2 regions of the Thioclava sp. ES.031 genome follow, and region 2 is predicted to be linked to the other one. Evidence: riboswitches for the same ligand, from Rfam matches in the RefSeq annotation. Region 2 holds a riboswitch; the other holds the start of a gene.

Region 1 (6,163 bases), 170 kb from region 2:
TCGACCCGCCATGTCTCAATCTGCATCCCGCTCCTGTTCTCAGCACCGCCTTGTCTCTCTGCGCCTGCCGCTCGATCTGATCGACCGCATCGCGGCGGAAGCGCGTGCGTTCGGTCTGCCCCCGGCAGAGCTGATCCGGCGCGTGTTGCAGGACGGTCTGGCGGAGGAGGCAGCGCCCGAAGCGCCTGCTGCGAAAGCGCCGCTGCCGGAAATGCACGCGGTGCAGGAGGCGCTGGATCAGGCGCGCGACTGGTTCGATCTGCAACATCGGCTGCGGGGGGAGGGCTTCGTTCTGCGGCTTGCAGGCGGCGGGGCCTTGGGGCTGCACGCATGGCCCACCAACCGCTTCCTGATGCTGCTCGACGAGATCGGGCCGAGCCTGACGGAGCTTGTGTTGCGGTTCGGCGCGCCGTTTCCGGGCGACGATGGCGGGCGCACCAAGATCGTAGGTGCGACGGCGGGGCAGGGCGCGACCGTGGAGGAGGGCGCGTCAGCACGGGCGGCTGCTGCCGAATATGCCGCGGCTCAGGCCGCGCAGGCGGCGGGGCCGCAAGCCGCGCCGGACGAGAAGACGCCCAAGGGAACCGAAAAGACCGGGGGTGCAGAGGCGCAGCCCCCCGAGGCGGCGAAGGCCGAGCCGCCCGCGCGCGGGTTCCTGCGCCTCTCGCCGTCGCTGCTCGCGAAACTGCGCGCTGCGGCCGATCCGCGAAACGCGGCCTGATCACGCGGGCCTCGGCCGCGCGCGGGGCTGTTCGCGCAGCCTTGCCTTAGCGCAGGACCTGATCGGTGGGCCAGCTGAGCGTGGTCTCGGTGCGGATCGTCTTGGTCTCGCCTGCGCCCAGATCGAAGCGCCATGCGAGCACGCCGCGGCGATGGTCGTAATCGCTCTCGCTCGCGGGCGGGGTCGCCTTGGTCGTGATCTTCAGGTCTTCCTGTTCGGAATAGGGCACCCGGTCGATCACCCGCATCGGCCAGCCTTTGTCGGTGAGGTTCTTCACCTCGATCTCGACCACCTCGCGGCGCTCATTGGATTTCGAGATGAAGCCGCTATCGCCCTCCATCGTGTCTGGCATACGGCGGTCCACGCGGATGCCTTCGATCGGCCCGAAACCAAGCGTCAGATCGTCACCCGCCGCGACCATCGGCAGATGCGACTGGCCGACCAGCGCGCCATCGGCATAGAGGTTCGCGGGTCCGGGCAACAGGATCTCGCCGGTCGCGTTCTTGCCCTCGGCCACGCGATAGGCCTGCGGATCGGTCAGCGGCGCGGCCTCGGCGAAGACATCCATCGGCAGGGTCTTGGAATCGAGGCTCAGGCGCAGATCGTCCACCCCGTCGCGCAGGTCCACGGCGCTCGGGTAATGGTAGGTCACCGTCTCGCCCTGCATCTGCATATCGGCGCGGTCGCTGATTGCGGCCTCCATCGTCGGCTCGGGCGCAGCACCGGACGCGGCGAGGGAGCGCTTCATCGGCACCGGCGTGGGCGGCGCGTCGGGATCACCGATCCGGGCCAGCCGCGGATAGACCTCGCCGGGTTCCGCCCGTCCGCCGGGACGTGCCGTCGAGAGGGTCAGATCGACGCCGCGCCAATCCTCGCCCGTGGCCTGATGGACCGAGACGAAACGCTCCATGTCCACCGCCCCCTTGTCGCGGTCGAGCCGCAGATCATAGGAGGGCTGCCAGCCCGCATTCTGGACGTAGGAAGTGATCGTCAGCGTGCCCGAGCCCTGCACCTTGGCGCTCAGCACGTCACGATCCTGCGCCGGGTTCAGCAGCGCATCGAGCGCCGTTTGCGCCTGCTTCACCGCCTCTTTCGCAGGATCGAGCGCGGCCTCCGCGCGGCGCGCCTCGGCTTCAGCGGTAATCGCGCGCTCAGAGGCGGTGAGGATCTGATCTTCGACCATCTGCGCCAGTGCGCGCAGCTGTTCGGGCGCGGTCACCTCGGATTGGGTGTTCTTGAGATAGGTGATCTGGTCGCGCGCGGCCTGCGCCTTGGCGCGGATCACGGCCACCGAGTCCTGCTGTTCCGCCAGCGCTTCCTTCGCGGAGGCCAACCGATCCCGCGCGGATTTCACCGCCGCGCTCTCGCCATCGCCCACAGCGGGCGGGCGCCCGGAGATCAGGCTCACCGCGCCGATCTGCACACCGTCACCCGACACCCGCAGCGTCGAGATGTCGGTGCCTTCGGGAAAGCCCGGCACCAGCAGGTCATGGCTGCCCTCGGGCGCGTCCAGCGTCACCTGCCGCACCACCTGCGCGCCGCGCGGAAAGAGCGTCACGGCTGTGATCTTGCCCGGCGCCTCGATCGTGTCGGCCAAGGCGGGCAGGGCGGTCGCGGCCAGCAGGGCCGCCGTCAGGGTGATGCGCATCGGTTCCTCCCAAATCCGTACCAGATTGAGCCTGCGTCGCCCCGCGCGCAGTTGCAAGCCATTGAAATCCGGCGCGGCTCGCCACTGGCGGGAACTCGCCAGAGCGTCCGGGGCGCGGGGCAGGGACGCTGTGCCTGCTTGCCCTTGCGTCCGCAGCCGCGCGCGCTTACGTTGCGCCCTACCTCGGGGTGCCAGCGCAAGGCTGGCTGAGATGCGATCCGCGCGAACCCGTTGAACCTGAACCGGTTAAGACCGGCGGAGGGAAGGTAGCCGGATCTCCCGGCCCCACTCCGCCCGGCAAGCCCAAGGAGTGAGGCATGAAAACCCACCTGATGCTTGCGGGAGCCCTGAGCCTGATCGCCACGATGGCGGCGGCCGAGGACAAGCCCGTACTCACCGTCTACGCGCCCGATTATTTCACGAGCGAATGGGGCCCCGGCCCCGCGATCGAGAAGGGGTTCGAGGCGACCTGCGATTGCGATCTGAAATTCGTGGCGGGCGATGTGCTGCCGCGCATCCTGCTCGAAGGCGACAAGACCTCCGCCGATATCGCGATCGGACTGAACACCGACGTGACCGCGAAGGCGCGCGCCACAGGCCTGTTCGCCCCGCATAACGAGGACACCTCCGATCTGACCATGCCGGTCAAATGGGACGATCCGATCTTTCTGCCCTTCGACTGGTCGGAGCTGGCCTTCGTCTATGACAAGACCAAGCTGAAGAACCCGCCCGCGAGCTTCCAGGACCTTCTGGATGCGCCCGACGACGCCTACAAGATCGTCATCGAGGATCCGCGCAGTTCGGTCGCGGGGCTTTCTCTGCTCTTGTGGGTGAAGGACATCTATGGCGACAAGGCCGAGGAGGCCTGGACGAAGATCGCGCCCAAGGTGCTGACCGTTACGCCGGGCTGGTCCGAGGCCTACGGCATGTTCACCGATGGCGAGGCGGATATGGTGCTCAGCTACGTCACCTCGCCCGCCTATCACATCATGGCCGAGGAGGATGACAGCAAGGTCGCCGCGATCTTCCCCGAGGGGCATTACTTCACCCCCGAACTGGTCGCGCAGCTGAAGACCTCGAAGCATCCCGAGCTGGCGCAGAAATTCCTCGATTACGTGCTCAGCCCCGATTTTCAGGGCATGATCGCGACGGCGAACTGGTCCTTCCCGGCGAAACTGCCCCACGATCAGCTGCCCGAGGTGTTCCGCAACCTGCCGATGCCCGACAAGACGCTCTATCTGGGTGAGGCCGAGGCCGAGAAACTGCGCGGTCCGGCGCTGGAAGAATGGCAACGCGCCTTCTCCAAATAAGACGCACGCCCCTCTGGGCGGTGCTGGCGGGTGCGGCTTTGGCCGCGCTCGTCCTTGGCACGTTGGCGGCGGTGACGTTCCGCGCGGGCGGGCTGACGGGGCTGCGCGAGACCGACCTCGCCGCGATCCGCTTCACGCTGTGGCAGGCGGCGGCCTCGGCGCTGATCTCCTGCGCTCTCGCGATCCCGGTCGCGCGCGCGCTGCACCGGCGCCGCTTTGCGGGGCGGGGGCTGCTGATCTCGCTGCTGGGGGCGCCGTTCATCCTTCCGGTGATCGTCGCCGTCTTCGGGCTGATCGCGGTGTTCGGGCGGCGCGGGCTGGTCAATGCGGCGCTGGCGCCCTTCGGCATCGATCCGATCTCGATTTATGGCGCGCAGGGCGTGATCATCGCCCATGTCTTCTTCAACCTGCCGCTGGCCACGCGGATGATCCTGCACGGCTGGAAGGCGATCCCGGCCGAGCGGTTCCGCCTTGCGGCCACCCTCGGGTTCGGCCCGGCCGAGGTCACCCGCCACCTCGAACGCCCGATGCTGCGCTCGGTTCTGCCCGGTGCGTTTCTTGCGATCTTCCTCGTCTGCCTGACCTCCTTCGCGGTCGCGCTGACACTGGGCGGAGGCCCGCGCGCGACCACGGTGGAGCTGGCGATCTATCAGGCCTTCCGCTTCGATTTCGACATGGGCCGCGCGGCGAGCCTTGCGCTGGTGCAGGTCGCGATCTCGGTCGTGGCGCTGCTGATTGCGGCGCGCGCCACCCTGCCGTCGAGCTTCGGCGCGGGGCATGACCGCCGCGCCACGCCGATCCGGCAGTTGTCCGGCGGGGCGGATCGCGTGGCCTTCGATACGCTCGCGATCCTTCTGGCAGCCGTCTTCCTGCTGCTCCCCATCGGGGCGGTCTTCGCCCGTGGGCTGCCTGCGCTCGCCGAGCTGCCCGCGATGATTTGGCCCGCCACGCTGACCTCGCTGGTGATCGCGCTGGCCTCGACGTTTGTGACCCTCGCCATCGCCCTGCCGCTCGCGCTGGTGGCCACGCGGCGACGCTGGGCGGAGATCGCGGCGATGCTGCCGATGACCGCGTCGAGCCTCGTGATGGGGACCGGCGCCTTCTTGATCGCGCGGCCTTTCGTGAACCCCACGGACCTCGCCCTGCCGATGGTGCTGCTGACCAATGCCGCGCTGTCGGTGCCCTTCGCGACCCGCATCCTGATGCCCGAAATTCGCACGTTGCAGGCCGATTACGACCGGCTCGCCGCCTCGCTCGGGCTGCATGGCTTTGCCCGGCTGCGCCTGCTGACGATCCCGCGCCTTGCCCGTCCGCTGGGCTTTTCGGCGGGGCTGGCTGCGGCCTTCTCGATGGGCGATCTGGGCGTCATCACGCTGTTCTCGGATGGCCAGACCCGCACCCTGCCGCTGGCGCTTTTCCAGCTCATGGGTTCTTATCGCATGGATCAGGCAGCGGGCGCTGCGAGCTTGCTTCTGATCCTCACCTTCGCGCTTTTCTGGGCGCTCGACCGCGCGGGGCATTATGCTGACCCTCGATAGACTGACCCTCACACAGGGCGATTTCCGCCTCGATTCCGATCTCACCATCCAGACCGGTGCGCGGGTTGCACTGATCGGCCCGTCCGGGGCGGGCAAGTCGACGCTGCTTGCGGCCATCGCGGGGTTCTTGTCGCCCGCAAGTGGCCGCATCCTCTGGCAGGGCGAGGACATCACCGCGACGCCACCGGGGGAGCGCCCGCTCTCGATCCTGTTTCAGGACCAGAACCTCTTCCCGCATCTGCGGCTCGAGACCAATCTCGCGCTTGGCCTGAACCCGAAAGGCAAGATCGACGCCACCGACCGCGCCCGGATCGAGACGGCGCTGGCGCGTGTGGGCCTTGAGGGGATGGAGAGGCGCAAACCCGGCGCGCTGTCGGGCGGGCAGCAAAGCCGTGCGGGGCTCGCGCGGACGCTGCTCCGTGGCCGTCCGATCCTGCTGCTCGACGAGCCCTTCGCGGCGCTCGGGCCCGCGCTGAAATCCGAGATGCTGGCGCTGGTGGCCGAGATCGCGCGCGAACAGGGCACGACGGTGCTGATGGTCAGCCACGATCCCGAGGATGCGCGCGCGCTTTGCCCGCAGACGGTTCTGGTGGCCGAGGGCCGCGCCCATGCGCCGCAAGAGACCGGACCGCTTCTCGACGATCCGCCGCCTGCGCTGCGGGACTATCTGGGAGAGTAGGGGCTCTGCCCCTCTTCGCTGGCACGAATTCACCCGGGGATATTTGAACAAGCCCGAAACGGCCTGCGCTTCGGGCTTGCTGGAAATATCCCGGGGGTCCGGGGGCAGTGCCCCCGGCCTTGGGCTCAGTAGATCACGACCGAGCGGATCGACTCGCCCGCATGCATCAGATCGAAGGCCTTGTTGATGTCTTCGAGCGGCATGGTGTGGGTGATCATCGAGTCGATCTCGATCTTGTCGTTCATGTACCACTCGACGAATTTCGGC
Region 2 (6,163 bases):
GGCCTCTTCGAGCGCTGCGCGGTCGACATCCACCTTGGCCTGGGCGACGATTTCTCGGGCGAACAGATCCTCGGTGCGTTTGAGCGCGGATTCCGCGAGATTGCGATGGGCGATGGCTTGCTCCAGCGAGGCCTTGATCACGTCGATCTCGGGGTCGCGCGACCCGGTTTCGAGGTTGTTGAGATTGGCGTTGGCAGTGCCGATCTTGGCCTCGGCAGCCCGCAGCGCCGCCTGCTGTTTCGTCGAATCCATGTCGAAGAGGAACTGATCGGCCTTCACACTGTCGCCTTCGATCGCCGCAAGCGTCTTGATGCGTCCGGTGACCGAGGGGGCGACATAGACATATTCGCCCTCCACATAGCCCGAGTAATGCGGCACCGGGGCGTCCCCGTAGCCGGGAATGATCGCGGTGAGCAGGGCGCTGATCCACGCAACAATGGTATCAAGCATCGGTCGAACCCTCCGGTGACAGGAAAACGCCGTGGAATAGAATGTCGAGGTGGTTCTCGATCAACTGATCGAGCGAGAGCCCGTCCTCCGGCACGATGCCGAAGATCTCCGCAAGCAGGAGATGCACGACGATCGGGCCGATGATCGAGCGCAGGGTCAGTTCGGGATCGACCGGGCGCAGTTGGCCCGAGGCGATGCCCTGTCGGATGATTTCGGTCGCCGCGGGCAGGACGTGGTCGAATACCTCGCGCCGATACATCGCGGCGATCTCGGGGGCGACGACGGCCTCGCGGATCACGACCTTCGGGACCGCCAGCACTTTCGGATCCCCCAGCGAGGTCGCGATCAGAGAGAACAGCGCACGCAGCGTGGCGCGCGCATCATCGGGGGTCGGTTCGACGAGCGCTTGCGCCCGCGTGGCGATCGGGGAAACCGCCCGGCGCACCAAGCCTTCGAGGATCGCCTGCTTCGACGGGAAATAGAGATAGACGGCCCCCTTCGAGAGACCCGCCGTCTTGGCGATCTGCGCCACCGACGTATGGGCGTAACCCTTTTCATCGAAGAGCGAGAGCGCCGCGTCGAGCACCTCGTCAGGCCGCGCCTCTGCGCGACGGCGAAACTTGGGCTCGGGCGAGTCGGGGTCTGTCATGGGGAGAAAGTAACTGACCGGTCAGTCAGTAGCAAGAGTTTTAGATGGCCGATGGGCAGGCTGCGCGAGGTGGGCGACGCGGCGCTCGCGCGACCTGATGTCATTGAGCGACCAGCCGAGACGGCTGGCCGCCCGGGGCAGGGCTCAAGCCGCAGGCCGCCGCCAGCTTTCGCGGTGGTAAGCGCTGTCCCAGAACCGCCATTCATGCCAGCAGCTGCGGGCGAAGGCCCGGTGCATCCGCTGGCGGGTGGCCTCATCGGCACGCGCGCCCAGCCTGTCGGTCAGCGCCAGCATCCGTTCCACGCTGTGATCGAAAGCCTCGCCCGAATAGGTCGCGATCCAGGCCGCATAGGGGTTCGTGTCCCCGCTGACCTGCGCAATTTCCCGACCGATGTCGCGGTAAATCCAGAAGCAGGGGAGTAGCGCCGCCACCGCCTCGGGGAAATCGCCGGTCGTCGCACTGCGCAGCAGGAAGGACACGTAGTGATCGCAGGCGGCTGAGGGCTCTATGTTTGCGAAATCGTCGGCCGAGACGCCGAACAGCCCCATGTAATGCGCATGCAATTCCCGCTCGACCGCGATCGCGCCTGCTGCCGAGCCTGAAAGCTGCGCGACGGTCGGTGCATCGGGGGCCTTCGCGGCGGCGAGTGCGAGCGCACGGGCGAAGCCTTCGAGGTAATGGGCGTCCTGAATGATGTAGCCTTGGAATATCTCCCGATCGAGGCGGCCCTCTGCAAGTTCGCGATTGAAGGGCATGTCGTGGATCTGGCGGCGCAGCGGCGCGGTCGCCTGCGCGAGGTCTTGGGTGAAGCTCATTGGCCTGCCTCCTGTATGGCGTGGAAATGGTGCACCGGCCCGTGGCCCGAGCCGACGGACAGCCGATCGGCCCCGGCAATCGCGGCGCTCAGATAGGCCTTCGCGCGGCAGGTGGCGTCGGGAAGCGGAAGGCCCGCGCCGAGCCACGTCGCCAGCGCCGAGGACAGGGTGCAGCCGGTGCCATGCGTGTTGCGCGTCGCGATGCGTGGCGCATTCAGCCAAACTTCGTCGCGCGCGGTGACCAGCAGGTCTGGGCTTTGTTCGCCCTGCAGATGCCCGCCCTTCAGCAGCACCGCACGCGGCCCGAGCGCGCGCAGCGCATGGGCCTGTTCGCGCATCTCCTCGAGCGTCGTCGCCTCGGCGCAGCCCAGGAGATCGGCGGCCTCGGGCAGGTTCGGCGTGATCAGATCGGCGCGCGGCAGCAGGTTGCGAAGCGCAGTCACTGCCGCCGCTGCCAGCAGCCGATCGCCGCCTTTCGCGACCATCACCGGGTCGAGCACCACCGGACAGTCGAGCCCGGCCAGCCCCTCGGCCACGGTCTCGATGATCGCGGCATCGCCGAGCATCCCGATCTTGATCGCGTCGATCCGGATGTCGTCGCGCAGCGAGGCCATCTGAATCGCGATCAGGCCGGTGCTGCACAGGCTGACCGCCTGCACGCCGCGCGTATTCTGCGCGGTCAGCGCGGTGATCACGCTCATCGCATAGCCGCCATTGGCAGAAATGGCCTTGATATCGGCCTGAATGCCCGCCCCGCCCGATGGGTCGGAGCCAGCGATGGTGAGAATATTCGGGGTCATAGGTCGCTCCATGCGCTGCGCAGGGTTCGGGTGGCACGCGCCATGTCAGGGGCGCGCGAGATGGTGGAAATCACGGCAAGACCGGCACCGCCCGCCGCGCGGATCGCAGGCGCGTCGGTGGCGGTGATCCCGCCGATCGCGAGACAGGGGAGGTCCGTGCGTACGGCGATCGCGGCAAAGCCCGCATGGCCGATCGGGGCGGCGTGATCGGGCTTCGAGCCGGTCGCATGGATCGGCCCGACGCCGAGATAATCGACGCCGGGAGGCACGGCACCGATCTGTGCTTCGGTCTCGATCGAGAGGCCAAGGATCGTGTCGGGCCCGATCCGGCGACGGATCGCGGCGGGATCTCCATCGCTTTGGCCGATATGCAGCCCGGCGGCGTCGATCTCGATGGCCACCGCGACCCGGTCATTCACGATCAGCGGGACATCGTAGGGGGCGAGCGCTTCGATCAACGTCCGGGCCAGTGCTGCGAATTCCGCATCGGGGAGCGTCTTGTCGCGCAGCTGCACCCAGCCCGCGCCGCCCTCGGCCGCCGCGATAGCCTGCGCGATCACGGGCTGCGGGGCGTCCGGGTCGGTGACGAAACAGATGGGCGGGATCATGCGGGTTCGATCCGAGCTCCGGCGCTCAGCGCGTCGGCGTCAATCGCATGGAGCGCATCGAGGAAGGCGACCTGAAAGCTGCCCGGACCTTGGGCGATCGCGCCCGCGCGTTCGCCCGCAAGCCCGAAATAGGCCAGCGCCGCGACGACCGCCTCGAACCGGGGCTGGCCTGCCAGAAAGGCGGCGACGACACCGGTGAGCGAACAGCCCAAAGCGGTCACGCGGGGCATCATCGCATGGCCATTCGCAACCCGCGCGGCCTGCGTGCCGTCAGTCACGAAATCCACCGCGCCGGTCACCGCTACCACGGCGCCGCTCACACGGGCCAAGGCCCGCGCGGCGCTTTCCGCGGTCTCGACGCTCTCGGTGGAATCCGCCCCTTTCCCCGCGCCGGCCTCGCCTGCAAGCGCAAGGATCTCCGACGCGTTGCCGCGGATCACCGTTGGACGCAGGTCCACGAGGTGCGCCCCGAGCGCGCGCCGATAATCCGTCGCGCCGACCGCGACAGGGTCGAGCACCCATGGGATGCCCTGCGCGCGCGCGACCGTGGCCGCCGCCTCCATCGCCTCGGCCCAGGCGGGCGAAACCGTGCCGATATTGATGCTGAGCGCCTGCGCGAGCCCGGCGAACTCGGCGGCCTCCTCGCGCGCATGGACCATCGCGGGCGAGGCGCCCGAGGCCAGCAGCACATTCGCCATCACGTTCATCGCGACATAGTTGGTGATGTTGTGAACGAGCGGCGCTTTTTGCCGCATCTCCGCGAGATATTGTCCGGGGTCTTCCATCGCACTCTCCTTGGCTGCGGGCAGCAAGAGGAGTGCGAGGGGGCAAAGGCGGGACTGCGCCTGACCGTCTCACGCGCCTCCCTCCGCTGGCATTATCCGGTTCAGGTTCTAAGGGTTCGTCTCAGCCCGGTTGCCCGAGCGCCCCTGTCGCTTCGTGCAAAGAGGTGACACCCTCCGAGCCGCCCGTCAAGCCGGGTCAGGTGAGGTTGGTGTTTTGCGACGGGTTCGCGCCATCAACCGGCGCGCTGTTTCCCAAGCCTCGGTGCGCCGAGCATGAACAGCACGCCCAAGGCGCTGAACAGAACGGTCATCACTACCGCCTCGTGCCAGCCTGCGAAGAAGCGCTCGCCATCGCGGCCGGCAATCAGCACCGAGATCAAGGCGATCCCGAGGGCGGAGCCGAGATAGCGCGCGGTATTGTTGGCCGCCGACCCCATCGCGGCGCGCTCGGGAGGGACGGATTGCACGGCCTCATGCCCCAGCGCGGCGTTCAGGACCCCGTTCGCAACCCCGGCGATCAGCAGCCCCGGCACGAGGATCGCCCAACTCGCCGCAGGTGTCGCGAGCAGCATCAGGGCCTGCCCGAGCCCGCAGCCGACGATCCCGCCGATCACGCGCTGGCGCGAGGCCCAGCGCGCGGGGAAGCGATGCGCGTTGAGCGCGGCGATCACGGTCAGGGCGGACCATGCGAGCAGGACGAAAGCGGCCGTGAGTGGCGTCTGGCCCATGCCGCGCACCAGCACGGTCGGCACCAGAGACATCAGCGCAAGCACACCCGCGCCCGACGCAAACGCCGCGAGGGTTGCGCCGGTGAAGGGCGCATGGGCGAAGAGGTCGAGCCGCAGGATCGGGTTTGGATCGCGGCGTTCGGTGCGCAGGAAAAGGGTCAGAAAGGCCAGTGCGCCCAACACGAGCAAGCCGACTACGCCGAAGGCCCCCAGCCGCAACTCGGTCAGCGCCGAGAGCAGGCAGCCGAGGCCGAGCATCAGAAGCAGACCGCCCGTGAGGTCGACCCTATGCGGGCTGCGCGGGCTCTCTGGCAGGCGCGCAGAAGCGCTCAGCGCAAGACCCGTCGCGGCAAGTGCGATCGCCCAATGCCCTGCCGGCCAGCCGCCAATCGGCAGCAGCGCCGCGGCGAGGATCGGCCCCAGCGCCACGCCCGCGCCAAGGCCCGCGGCCCAGATTGTGGCGGCGCGGCGGCGTGGCTCGCCCTCGTAGATCTGGCCCAGAAGCCCGAGGCCGCAGGCCATGATCCCGGCGCTGCCGAGCCCCTGCACGACACGCGCGACGATCAGGAACAGACCGGTCGGCGCGAGCGCGGCGGCAACGGAAGCGAGCGCGGTGAGCCACAGCCCGCCCACGAAGGTCCGCCTGCGCCCCAGCGTATCGCCAAAGGCCCCTGCGATTAGAAGCCCGCAGGCGGCTCCCAGCGGCATCCCCGACATGATCCACGCCTGCTGCGCGGGGCCAAGCCCGAGCGATGCGGTCATCGCCTCGAGCGTGGTCAGCGGCAGGGTGAAGACGACGAGTGATAGCATGGTCGCGAGCGCCACGATGGCGAGCGGGGCTTTCGGGGTGACGGGCATCTCAGCTGTCCTTGCTCACGCGATGGCGGAGCCAGACGACACCGTTCTCCAGCGTCTCGGCCTGCACCAGCTCCAGCGATTGCGCGGGGCCGGTGCCTTGTTCGTAGATCGCAGGCGCGCCGCTATTGCCGTCGATCACCGGCAGGATCAGGGTGCTGGTCGCGTCGATCAGCCCCTTGGCGAGGAAGGTGCCGTTCAGCGTGCCGCCGCCTTCCAGAAGCAGCCGGTCGATCCCGAACCCCTCGGCGATGCGGCTCAGCGCGCCCTCGATGTCTTCCCCGTCGGGGCCGCCGAACACGACCGAGATGCCACGCTCTGTCAGCCGCTCGACATGCGCCTGCGCGACGCGCTCGGAGAGAACGATCACCAGATGGTCGCCCTCAAGTTCGTCCGTATCCGGCAAGAGCCGCCCCTTGCGGTCGAATACGACGCCGAGGGTGCGTCCCGCCAGATCCGCCAGTCGATCGGG

The links. A riboswitch is a leader RNA that binds a small molecule or an ion and turns the genes downstream of it on or off. The one in region 2 is predicted to bind thiamine pyrophosphate.
Region 1: linked by a shared signal. The riboswitch ahead of thiB (thiamine ABC transporter substrate binding subunit) and the one ahead of thiM (hydroxyethylthiazole kinase) in region 2 are both predicted to bind thiamine pyrophosphate.

Annotation. Positions count from the first base shown of each region.
Region 1 covers NZ_PDJO01000001.1:2,855,620-2,861,782, reverse strand. The annotation lists gene AXZ77_RS13650 (hypothetical protein) at 11-721, shown strand; gene AXZ77_RS13645 (DUF4139 domain-containing protein) at 768-2,369, opposite strand; TPP riboswitch at 2,544-2,650, shown strand; gene thiB (thiamine ABC transporter substrate binding subunit) at 2,687-3,679, shown strand; gene AXZ77_RS13635 (thiamine/thiamine pyrophosphate ABC transporter permease ThiP) at 3,655-5,217, shown strand; gene AXZ77_RS13630 (ATP-binding cassette domain-containing protein) at 5,201-5,896, shown strand; gene AXZ77_RS13625 (S-(hydroxymethyl)glutathione dehydrogenase/class III alcohol dehydrogenase) at 6,022-6,163, opposite strand, start outside.
Region 2 covers NZ_PDJO01000001.1:2,688,942-2,695,104, reverse strand. The annotation lists gene AXZ77_RS12855 (HlyD family secretion protein) at 1-450, opposite strand, end outside; gene AXZ77_RS12850 (TetR/AcrR family transcriptional regulator) at 443-1,099, opposite strand; gene tenA (thiaminase II) at 1,244-1,915, opposite strand; gene thiD (bifunctional hydroxymethylpyrimidine kinase/phosphomethylpyrimidine kinase) at 1,912-2,715, opposite strand; gene thiE (thiamine phosphate synthase) at 2,712-3,323, opposite strand; gene thiM (hydroxyethylthiazole kinase) at 3,320-4,108, opposite strand; TPP riboswitch at 4,170-4,264, opposite strand; gene AXZ77_RS12825 (MFS transporter) at 4,342-5,694, opposite strand; gene AXZ77_RS12820 (dihydrofolate reductase family protein) at 5,696-6,163, opposite strand, start outside.